Linked DNA regions of Nordella sp. HKS 07. Each later gene encodes a partner of the first gene's protein in a complex. Links are inferred from orthologs where the notes say so. Each region holds a gene or a part of one and is shown in the gene's direction. Other genes may lie near its edges. The genes, in order: G5V57_RS25240, pnp and eno.

Region 1 (3,310 bases):
GTGCGGGCAGAGCTGGATCGTGTGATCCGAAGCGAAGCCGCCGGAGCGTCGAATTCCGCTACGGACGGGCTCCGGGATCTTAAACGATAGCCCCTTCGGATGCGTTCCAGTACGGGCCCGCAATAGGGCGGACCCAATGCCCTTTTGGGGTGGCACCCAGATGACGGGGCAGATGAGTTAAACCGTTCCGGCACGGCCGGGACATGTGGACAACAACAGGCATGAATCATTCCACGCTGACATTTACTCCGGAAGGGCCGCCTCTGGCAGCCGCTCCGGGCAGCGCACGGTTGCGCCCAGCGCCGATCATGCCAATTACGCGCTCGCCGGCGCACAGGTCTTCACAACGTCTCCTGCCCGGAACCGAGACGGAAGCCGCCCTGCCCCCGGCCGACGCAAAGGATAAGGACATATGGGCAGCAAGATGCTCATCGACGCCACCCACGCGGAAGAAACCCGCGTGGTGGTGGTTCGCGGCAACCGCATCGAAGAATTCGATTTCGAAAGCGCCGCGCGCAAGCAACTAAAAGGCAATATCTACCTCGCCAAGGTGACGCGCGTTGAGCCGTCGCTGCAGGCGGCCTTTGTCGATTACGGCGGCAACCGTCACGGTTTCCTCGCCTTCTCGGAAATCCATCCCGACTACTACCAGATCCCGGTCGCTGACCGGCAGGCGTTGTTGCGGGAGGAAGAAGAGGACGCCCGCCATCACGACGACGATATGAACTCCTCGCGCAGCGATGCGCATGATGAGGAGGCCGAATCGTCGGCCGATGAGACTGGTGAGGGTGAAACCGAGGTCCGTGAGGCTCACAACGGCGACACTGCCGCCGATGCGGCAGCGCCCGAAGCACGTGAAGCCGACCCCGTCGCCGCGCCGCAGGTCCAGCATGGCCTCCCCGCCGAGATCGGTGACGGCATCGAAACGGTGGAAGAGGACGCCGAGGCGCAGAAGGTCGATTCCATCGGCGCCGAGGATGCTCTCGAGGAAGTGCCGCAACGCCGCCGGCGGTCGCAGCGGCGCGTCTACAAGATCCAGGAAGTCATCAAGCGCCGACAGGTGATCCTGGTCCAGGTCGTCAAGGAAGAACGCGGCAACAAGGGCGCGGCCCTTACCACCTATCTCTCTCTCGCGGGCCGCTACTGCGTGTTGATGCCCAACACGGCGCGCGGCGGCGGCATCTCGCGCAAGATCACCGATTCGACGGATCGCCGCCGGCTGAAGGAGGTCACCCGCGACATCGAAGTGCCGGCCGGCATGGGGCTCATCGTGCGCACCGCCGGCGCCCAGCGCACCAAGACCGAGATAAAGCGTGATTTCGACTATCTGATGCGGCTGTGGGAGAACGTCCGCGACCTGACGCTGTCCTCGACCGCTCCTGCCCTCGTCTACGAGGAAGGCAGCCTGATCAAGCGCTCGATCCGCGATCTCTACAGCAAGGATGTCGACGAGGTTCAGGTCGAGGGTGACGAGGCCTATCGCGAGGCCAAGGACTTCATGAAAATGCTCATGCCGAGTCATGCGCGCAACGTGAAGCCCTACAAGGACAACCGCCCGCTGTTCTCGCGTTTCCAGGTAGAAACCCAGCTCGACAGCCTGTTCTCGCAGACCGTCACGCTGCAGTCCGGCGGCTATATGGTCATCAACCAGACCGAGGCCCTGGTATCGATCGACATCAACTCGGGAAAAGCGACCCGCGAGCACAATATCGAGGACACCGCGCTCAAGACCAATCTCGAGGCCTCCGACGAGATCGCCCGGCAATTGCGCCTGCGTGACCTCGCCGGACTTGTGGTCATCGACTTCATCGACATGGAGGAGAAGCGCAACAACCGCTCCGTCGAGCGCCGTCTCAAGGAAGCGCTGAAGAACGACCGCGCCCGCATCCAGGTTGGTCGTATCAGCCATTTCGGCCTGCTCGAAATGTCGCGCCAGCGCCTGCGGCCGAGCCTCCTCGAAGGCTCGACCCGCACCTGCCCGCATTGCGAAGGCCGCGGTATCGTGCGCTCCGTGTCCTCCTGCGCGCTCTCGATCATGCGCGCCATCGAGGAACATCTCATCGGCCGCAAGGCCGAGAATCTCACTGTCAAATGCCACCGCGACGTGGCCGCTTATGTGCTGAACGAGAAGCGCAACCATCTGCTCGATCTAGAAGCCACCTATGGCATTTCGATCTTCATCGTGCCGAGCGACGACGTGAAGGGCTCGCAGGTTCTGATCGAACGTGCCGGCGAGCGCAGCGTTCCGCAGCGCAAGACCGCTGCGCCGCCGGTCAAGATCGACACTGCCTTCCAGGAGCGGGAAGAGGAACCCGAAGCCGAGGCAATGCCCGAGGCTGAGGAAGAAGAAGAGAGAGAAAGCGAAAGCCAGGCCGAGCGCGCCGAACAAGGCGATCACAACGGCAACGGCGACAGTTCGCGCCGCCGGCGTCGGCGGCGTGGCCGCCGCGGTGGACGCCGTGGCCAGGAGCGCGATCAGGCCTTCAACGGCAATGGCGGCGAGCACGACGAGATTCCGGGCATGGGCGACCAGCCGAGCCTCGAACCACAAGCGTCTTTCGAGCCAGGTGACGATGAGCCGGCACCCGAAAGCGAGACCGTCGAACAGGGCATTCAGGAGACGCGCGAGGGGCGTGGTGATCAGGAAGGCCGCGGCGAGCGCAATCGCGGCCGGCGTGACAGATGGGGCCGTGGGCGGAGGAACCGCGACCGCGGCGAACGCAACGGCCATGGCGATGCTCCTGCCGAGCATGCGCAGAGCCGACACGAGGCGCCGGGCGGCCATGACGCCGCTCCGCCGCGCGAGGAACGCCATGAGCCCCGTTTCGAGGCGCCCCCGGCGTCGAAGCCGGTCGAAACACCCAAGGCCGAGCCCGCGCCCGCTCCGGTAGAGGCCTATCAGCCGCCGAAATGGCAGCCGCCCGCTCCCACCGTCTCGGAGCGTCCGGCGCAGGCCAAGCCAGGCTGGTGGAGCAAGCGGGGATAGCTCGCAGGCAAGGTGAGGCAAGCCTCAAACTCGCCTCATTTGCTGCCGAGAGATGCTTTGAACTGCGCTTCAATCGGAGGAGCGATGGCTGCGCGCCGCATCATTGCTGTCCTGTGTGCAATCAGCGTCGCGGTCGCGACGCTGGCGCCGCCCGCATTCGCGCAAAGTAAACGGAAGGGCCCCTCTCTCATCCGCGACGCTGAGATCGAGAGCCTGATGCGGCTCTACACCAAGCCGATTTTCCAGGCGGCGGGACTGAATCCGGGCTCGGTGCATGTCTACATCATCAACGACCCGCGCATTAACGCCTTCGTGGCCGGCGGC
Region 2 (3,152 bases), 4.2 Mb from region 1 along the record:
TTGACCGAGCGGATCAACACGCTCACCGACCACTTCAAAGCCCACAAGAAGGACAATCATTCGCGCCGCGGCCTCCTCAAGATGGTCAGCCAGCGCCGCGGTCTGCTCGACTATCTCAAGAAGGTCGATGAAGGGCGCTATCAGTCGCTGATCAAGCGCCTCGAGATCCGCCGCTAGAGCAAATCCCGCCAAAGTTGAAGACTTTGGCGATAAGGATTTGCTCCAACATATTGATTTGGTGCGAATCCTTTTCGGCGACTTGATTCCACGTCGCCGGGATACGCACTAAGCAACAAGCCGAAAAGCGGAGAGCCGGTTTTCGGATGCCTAGAGAGTAAGTGTAACGAAGTCAGTATGAGCGGGCGGATCACCGATTTGCCGCCCGCGATCCCCCAAGTGGCGTCCGGCAATAGGGCCGGCGCCAGAAGGCCCATAGGGGATGCCGTCCACGGAGTAGGTGAACGCAAGTCTAGCGGCGGCCAAGGGCAATCAGGAAAATCACATGTTCACGATAGACGTTGAAGAGATCGAATGGGGCGGCAAGAAGCTACGCCTCGAAACCGGACGCATGGCCAGACAGGCCGACGGCGCTGTCCTCGCCACCTACGGTGAAACCACCGTCCTCGCCACCGCAGTGGCGGCCCGCTCGGAAAAGCCCGGAATCGATTTCTTCCCGCTGACCGTCAACTATCAAGAGAAGACCTACGCCGCCGGCAAGATCCCCGGCGGCTATTTCAAACGTGAAGGCCGTCCCACCGAGCGCGAGACACTGATCTCCCGCCTCATCGACCGGCCGATCCGTCCGCTGTTCGTCGAAGGCTTCCGCAACGAGACGCAGGTCATCGCGACCGTGCTGTCCTACGATCTCGAAAACGACTCCGACATCGTCGCTCTGGTCGCTTCGTCCGCGGCGCTGACGCTTTCCGGCATCCCCTTCATGGGTCCGGTCGGTGCGGCGCGCGTCGGCGTTGTCGATGGTGAGTTCGTGCTCAATCCGACGATCGAGCAGATGAAGACGTCGGAGCTAGATCTCGTCGTCGCCGGCACCCAGGATGCGGTGCTGATGGTGGAATCGGAAGCAAAGGAGCTTTCGGAAGAGCAGATGCTCGGCGCCGTCATGTTCGGACATGCGCATTTCCAGCCGGTGCTCGAGGCGATCATCCGCCTGGCCGAGCGTTCGGCGCGCCAGCCGCGCGACTTCACGCCGCCGGATCAGGAGGCGCTGTTCAATTCGGTGAAGCAGATCGCCGAAGCGGATCTTCGTTCGGCCTATGCCATCGCCAAGAAGGAAGATCGCCAGGAAGCCGTCGCCAAGGCGAAGGACAAGGTGCTGGCTGCCCTCGTGGTCGAAGGACAGGAAGATGCGCCGGCCGCCAACAAGGTCGGCGAGGCGTTCAAGCATCTCGAGAAGGACATCGTCCGCAACAGCATCCTCGACACCGGCCACCGCATCGACGGGCGCAATCTCGTCACTGTGCGTCCAATCGTGGCGGAGGCTTCGGTTCTGCCGCGCACGCATGGTTCGGCTCTGTTCACCCGCGGCGAAACCCAGGCGCTGGTGGTCACCACGCTCGGCACCGGCGAGGACGAGCAGTATATCGACTCGCTTGAAGGGACCTACAAAGAGACTTTCATGCTGCACTACAACTTCCCGCCCTTCTCGGTCGGTGAAACGGGTCGCCTCGGCGGCGCCGGTCGGCGCGAAATCGGCCATGGCAAGCTTGCCTGGCGCGCCATCCATCCGATGCTGCCGCCCACCGACCAGTTCCCCTATACGATCCGCGTCGTCTCGGAGATCACCGAGTCGAACGGTTCGTCCTCGATGGCTTCGGTCTGCGGCGCCTCGCTGTCGCTGATGGATGCGGGCGTGCCGCTGCGCGCTCCCGTGGCGGGCATCGCCATGGGCCTCATCAAGGAAGGCGAGCGCTTCGCGGTGCTCTCCGACATCCTGGGTGACGAGGACCATCTCGGCGATATGGACTTCAAGGTGGCCGGCACCGCCAACGGCGTGACCTCGCTGCAGATGGACATCAAGATCACCGGCATCACCGAAGACATCATGAAGACGGCGCTGTGGCAGGCCAAGGACGGCCGGCTGCACATCCTCGGCAAGATGTCGGAAGCGCTCGAAAAGGCGCGTCCGGGCCTCGGTGAGCATGCGCCGCGCATCGAAGTGATCACCATCCCGACCGACAAGATCCGCGAAGTGATCGGCACCGGCGGCAAGGTGATCCGCGAGATCGTCGAGAAGACCGGCGCCAAGATCGACATCTCCGACGACGGCACCGTCAAGGTCGCGTCCTCGTCGGGTCCGGCGATCGAAGCGGCGATGAAGTGGATCAAGTCGATCGTGTCGGAGCCGGAAGTCGGCGAGATCTATGACGGCAAGGTCGTCAAGGTCGTCGATTTCGGCGCCTTCGTGAACTTCTTCGGCGCCCGCGACGGCCTCGTCCACGTGTCGGAACTGGCGCCGCGCCGCGTCGCCAAGGTCTCTGACGTCGTCAATGAAGGCGACATGGTCAAGGTGAAGCTGCTTGGCTTCGACAATCGCGGCAAGGTGCGCCTGTCGATGAAGCAGGTCGACCAGCAGACCGGCGAGGACATTTCCAAGAAGCAGGCGGAAGAAGAGCCGGCGGCCGAAGGCACCAACGAGTAAGATCGCTCGATATTGAGAGTTTGGAAGGCGCGGGAGTATCTCCCACGCCTTTTTTTATGTGCTCGTCATCCCGACGAGAGTCGCGATCGCATGCACACATCTCGCGAGGGATGCGGTTCTCCCCCCCTCGCCCCGCGGAAGCGGGGAGAGGGAGGGGCCCATTGCGAAGCAATGGGAAGGTGAGGGGCACCCGGTCTCTTGGCGCAATGATGAGCAGATCTATCGCGATTGCTGCGTAGAAGGGTAACAAGGATGCCCCTCACCCTCCTAACGCTGGCGCGTTGGGCCCCTCCCTCTCCCCTCTTTGAGGGGCGAGGGGTGACCTGCATCCCTCACGAGATGTGTGAATACGATAGTGACTTGCGCAGGGATGACGGGGCTTTGGTTGACCTGATCTCCTCCGCTTAGTAAGCCGGCATCATGCTTCCCCTCGTGATGATACCGGCGCTGTGCTGCGATGAAGGCCTTTACGACGATGTAAAGGACCGCTTTGCCG
Region 3 (3,138 bases), 470 kb from region 1 along the record:
AGCCGTGAGCATGCCTTCATGATGGCGGGCAAGCTCAAGGAGATCGCCCGGAAGCTCGGGATCGGCCTCGTTTACAAGTCCTCCTTCGACAAGGCGAACCGCACCAGCCTTACCGGCAAGCGCGGCCTTGGCCTCGAAAAGGCGCTTGCCGTCTTCGCCGACATTCGCAAGGAATTCGATCTGCCGATCCTCACCGACGTCCATGAAAATCATCAGTGCGCGGAGCTTGCACCGGTGGTGGACGTGCTCCAGATCCCGGCCTTCCTCTCGCGCCAGACCGATCTCCTCATCGCCGCCGCCCGGACGGGCCGGGTGGTCAATGTGAAGAAGGGACAGTTCCTGGCGCCCTGGGACATGAAGAATGTCGCGGCCAAGGTGGTCGAGAGCGGCAATCCCAATGTCATCCTCACCGAGCGCGGCGCTTCCTTCGGCTACAACACACTGGTGAGCGACATGCGCTCCCTGCCGATCATGGCCGAGACCGGCTGCCCGGTGGTGTTCGACGCCACTCATTCGGTCCAGCAGCCCGGCGGCCAGGGAACGTCCTCGGGCGGCGACCGCCGTTTCGTGCCGGTTCTCGCCAAAGCCGCCGTCGCGGTGGGCGTGGCGGGTGTCTTCATCGAGACGCATCAGGATCCCGACAACGCGCCGTCCGACGGCCCCAATATGGTGCCGCTGGACAAGCTCGAAGCGCTGCTCACCGCACTCCTGGCGCATGACCGGATTGCCAAGGCGGATGCGGCCTAGACCGGGGGCGAATGACGCCGGATCCGGGGCCCGGAAGACGGACTTGCAATCGTCATCCGGGGCCAGCATAGAGACGCTCCGACCAGCCAACTGGAGTGACTCATGACCGCCATTCTCGATATCACAGCGCGCGAAATTCTCGACAGCCGCGGCAACCCGACCATCGAAGTGGACGTGGTGCTGGAGGATGGCTCCTCGGGCCGCGCCGCCGTGCCGTCGGGCGCCTCGACCGGGGCGCATGAGGCGGTGGAGCTGAGGGACGGCGACAAGCTGCGTTTCCTCGGCAAGGGCGTGACCAAGGCTGTCGCAGCCGTCAATGGCGAGATTTTCGACACGCTTGCCGGCATGGATGCCGAGGACCAGATCGCCCTCGACCGCGCCATGATCGACCTCGACGGCACGACCAACAAGAGTCGCCTCGGCGCCAATGCGATTCTCGGCGTGTCGCTCGCCAACGCCAAGGCGGCGGCCGATACCTCGGGGCTTCCGCTCTACCGCTATGTCGGCGGTCCCGCCGCGCGCATCCTGCCGGTGCCGATGATGAACATCATCAATGGCGGCGCCCATGCCGACAATCCGATCGATTTCCAGGAATTCATGGTCATGCCGGTCGGCGCCGACAGTTTCCGTGAAGGCCTGCGCATGGGAGCGGAGATCTTCCACACGCTGAAGGGCGCCCTCAAGAAGGCTGGGCACAACACCAATGTCGGCGATGAAGGCGGCTTCGCGCCGAATTTGCCGTCGGCCGAAGCCGGCCTCGATTTCGTCATGAAAGCGGTCGAGCAGGCGGGCTATAAGCCGGGCAGGGACGTCTATCTGGCGCTCGACTGCGCCGCGACCGAATTCTTCAAGGACGGCAAGTACAATTATGAAGGCGAGGGCCAGATCCGCTCGATCGACGAGCAGGTGAAGTATCTCGCCAAGCTGGCCAAGGACTATCCGATCATTTCGATCGAGGACGGCATGGCGGAGGACGATTGGGAAGGCTGGAAAGCGCTTACCGAGCTTATCGGCAAGAGCTGTCAGTTGGTCGGCGACGACCTGTTCGTGACCAACACCAAGCGGCTGAAGCAGGGAATCACCCAGGGCGTCGCCAATTCCATCCTGGTCAAGGTCAACCAGATCGGCTCGCTCACCGAGACCCTGGAAGCGGTCGAAATGGCCCATAAGGCGGCCTACACCGCCGTCATGTCGCACCGCTCCGGCGAGACCGAGGACGCCACCATCGCCGATCTTGCTGTCGCCACAAATTGCGGCCAGATCAAAACCGGTTCGCTGGCGCGCTCCGACCGGCTGGCGAAATACAATCAGCTGCTGCGGATCGAGGAAGAGTTAGGGGCACAGGCGGAATATGCGGGACGCTCAATCCTTCGATAGGAAGGGCGGAGGGACGGCGAAGACCTCCAGGCTTTCAAACCTGAATCTCGGCATCAGCGCCTTCGCGGCGCTGGCCGGGGTTGTCTTTGCCGGCATCCAGGCCTTCAGCCCGACTTCGGAAAAGACGCCCATCAATGTGACGGTGGCGCTCGACCCCGCGAAGAAGGTGGGGCAAGTCGATCCCGCGATCGGGATAGATGTTGCGAAGTCCGGTGGCGTTATCGATGCCGTCAATTCGGGCGGCAAGAGCGACATCACGGCCGCCACGCTACCGCAGGCTGCGGCCCAGACGGCGGCGCTCGACCTGAGCCGCAACATCGCCACTGCGGCGTTGAAGGACGGCAGCGAAGCCCGCTACCAGTTCCGCGACCTCTTCGACGGCAGTCCTGAGACCGAGCTCGTGATCCAGGCACCCGACCAGGAGGTCAATGTATTGCTCGACCTCGGCGGCGAGCGGCAGGTGAGCGCGCTCGAATATGCGCCGCCGACCCAGGCCGACGGCATGGCCAAGGCGACCATCCTCGATGTCATGGTATTGCCCGAGGGCAAGCTCGAGGCTTCGGGCCGGCCGGTCATGAGCTATCCGCTCCAGACTTCGGCCGGCCGCCAGACCTTCTCGCTTCCGGCCCAGACACGCGGCAAATATCTATGGCTGCGCATTGCCGGACCCGCAGGGGCGGAGAAGGTCGCCGTCGGCGAATTCAAGGTCTTGCAGTAGTCAAGCCGCCGCGCGCGCCTTCAGCCCTTCGATATGCTGATCGATACGCTGCGCCAGGGCGTCCGAGATCGGCACCATGGGCAGTCTGAGCTCCGGACTGTCGATGAGGCCGGTGCGCCACAGCCAGTGCTTGATCGGCGCGGGATTGGGTTCCTGGAACAACAGCCGCGGCGTGTCGGCATATGCCCGCCAGGCGGCGAGTGCCGCTCGCTGGTCGCCTTGCCGGAGCAGCATGCGGACATGCGCCAAGGTCTCCGTTCCGACATGAGCGGAAGCGAGAATGCCGCCATCGGCGC

The links.
Region 2: the proteins of G5V57_RS25240 (region 1) and pnp are in contact, whole or in part, in a cryo-EM structure (PDB 9QH0), measured with the Escherichia coli proteins. The link is inferred for Nordella sp. HKS 07 from one-to-one orthologs.
Region 3: the proteins of G5V57_RS25240 (region 1) and eno are in contact, whole or in part, in a solved structure (PDB 2FYM), measured with the Escherichia coli proteins. The link is inferred for Nordella sp. HKS 07 from one-to-one orthologs.

The regions. Positions count from the first base shown.
Region 1 is NZ_CP049258.1:5,373,195-5,376,504, reverse strand. What follows is about bases 42-3,199. They hold G5V57_RS25240 (Rne/Rng family ribonuclease), read left to right. Parts: upstream 42-412; coding sequence 413-2,986; downstream 2,987-3,199. Other genes in these bases: G5V57_RS25235 (M48 family metalloprotease), read left to right, coding at 3,071-3,199. In the rest of the region: more of G5V57_RS25235, read left to right, coding at 3,200-3,310. UniProt on the Escherichia coli protein: Endoribonuclease that plays a central role in RNA processing and decay. Required for the maturation of 5S and 16S rRNAs and the majority of tRNAs. Also involved in the degradation of most mRNAs.
Region 2 is NZ_CP049258.1:1,203,739-1,206,890, reverse strand. Bases 80-3,079 are described here. They hold pnp (polyribonucleotide nucleotidyltransferase), read left to right. Parts: upstream 80-502; coding sequence 503-2,656; downstream 2,657-3,079. Other genes in these bases: G5V57_RS05790 (alpha/beta fold hydrolase), read left to right, coding at 3,077-3,079; rpsO (30S ribosomal protein S15), read left to right, coding at 80-177. Also shown: more of rpsO, read left to right, coding at 1-79; more of G5V57_RS05790, read left to right, coding at 3,080-3,152. UniProt on the Escherichia coli protein: Involved in mRNA degradation. Catalyzes the phosphorolysis of single-stranded polyribonucleotides processively in the 3'- to 5'-direction. Also involved, along with RNase II, in tRNA processing.
Region 3 is NZ_CP049258.1:5,843,649-5,846,786, forward strand. What follows is about bases 1-2,986. They hold eno (phosphopyruvate hydratase), read left to right. Parts: upstream 1-849; coding sequence 850-2,124; downstream 2,125-2,986. Other genes in these bases: kdsA (3-deoxy-8-phosphooctulonate synthase), read left to right, coding at 1-747; G5V57_RS27505 (hypothetical protein), read left to right, coding at 2,099-2,842; dapA (4-hydroxy-tetrahydrodipicolinate synthase), read right to left, coding at 2,843-2,986. In the rest of the region: more of dapA, read right to left, coding at 2,987-3,138. UniProt on the Escherichia coli protein: Catalyzes the reversible conversion of 2-phosphoglycerate (2-PG) into phosphoenolpyruvate (PEP). It is essential for the degradation of carbohydrates via glycolysis.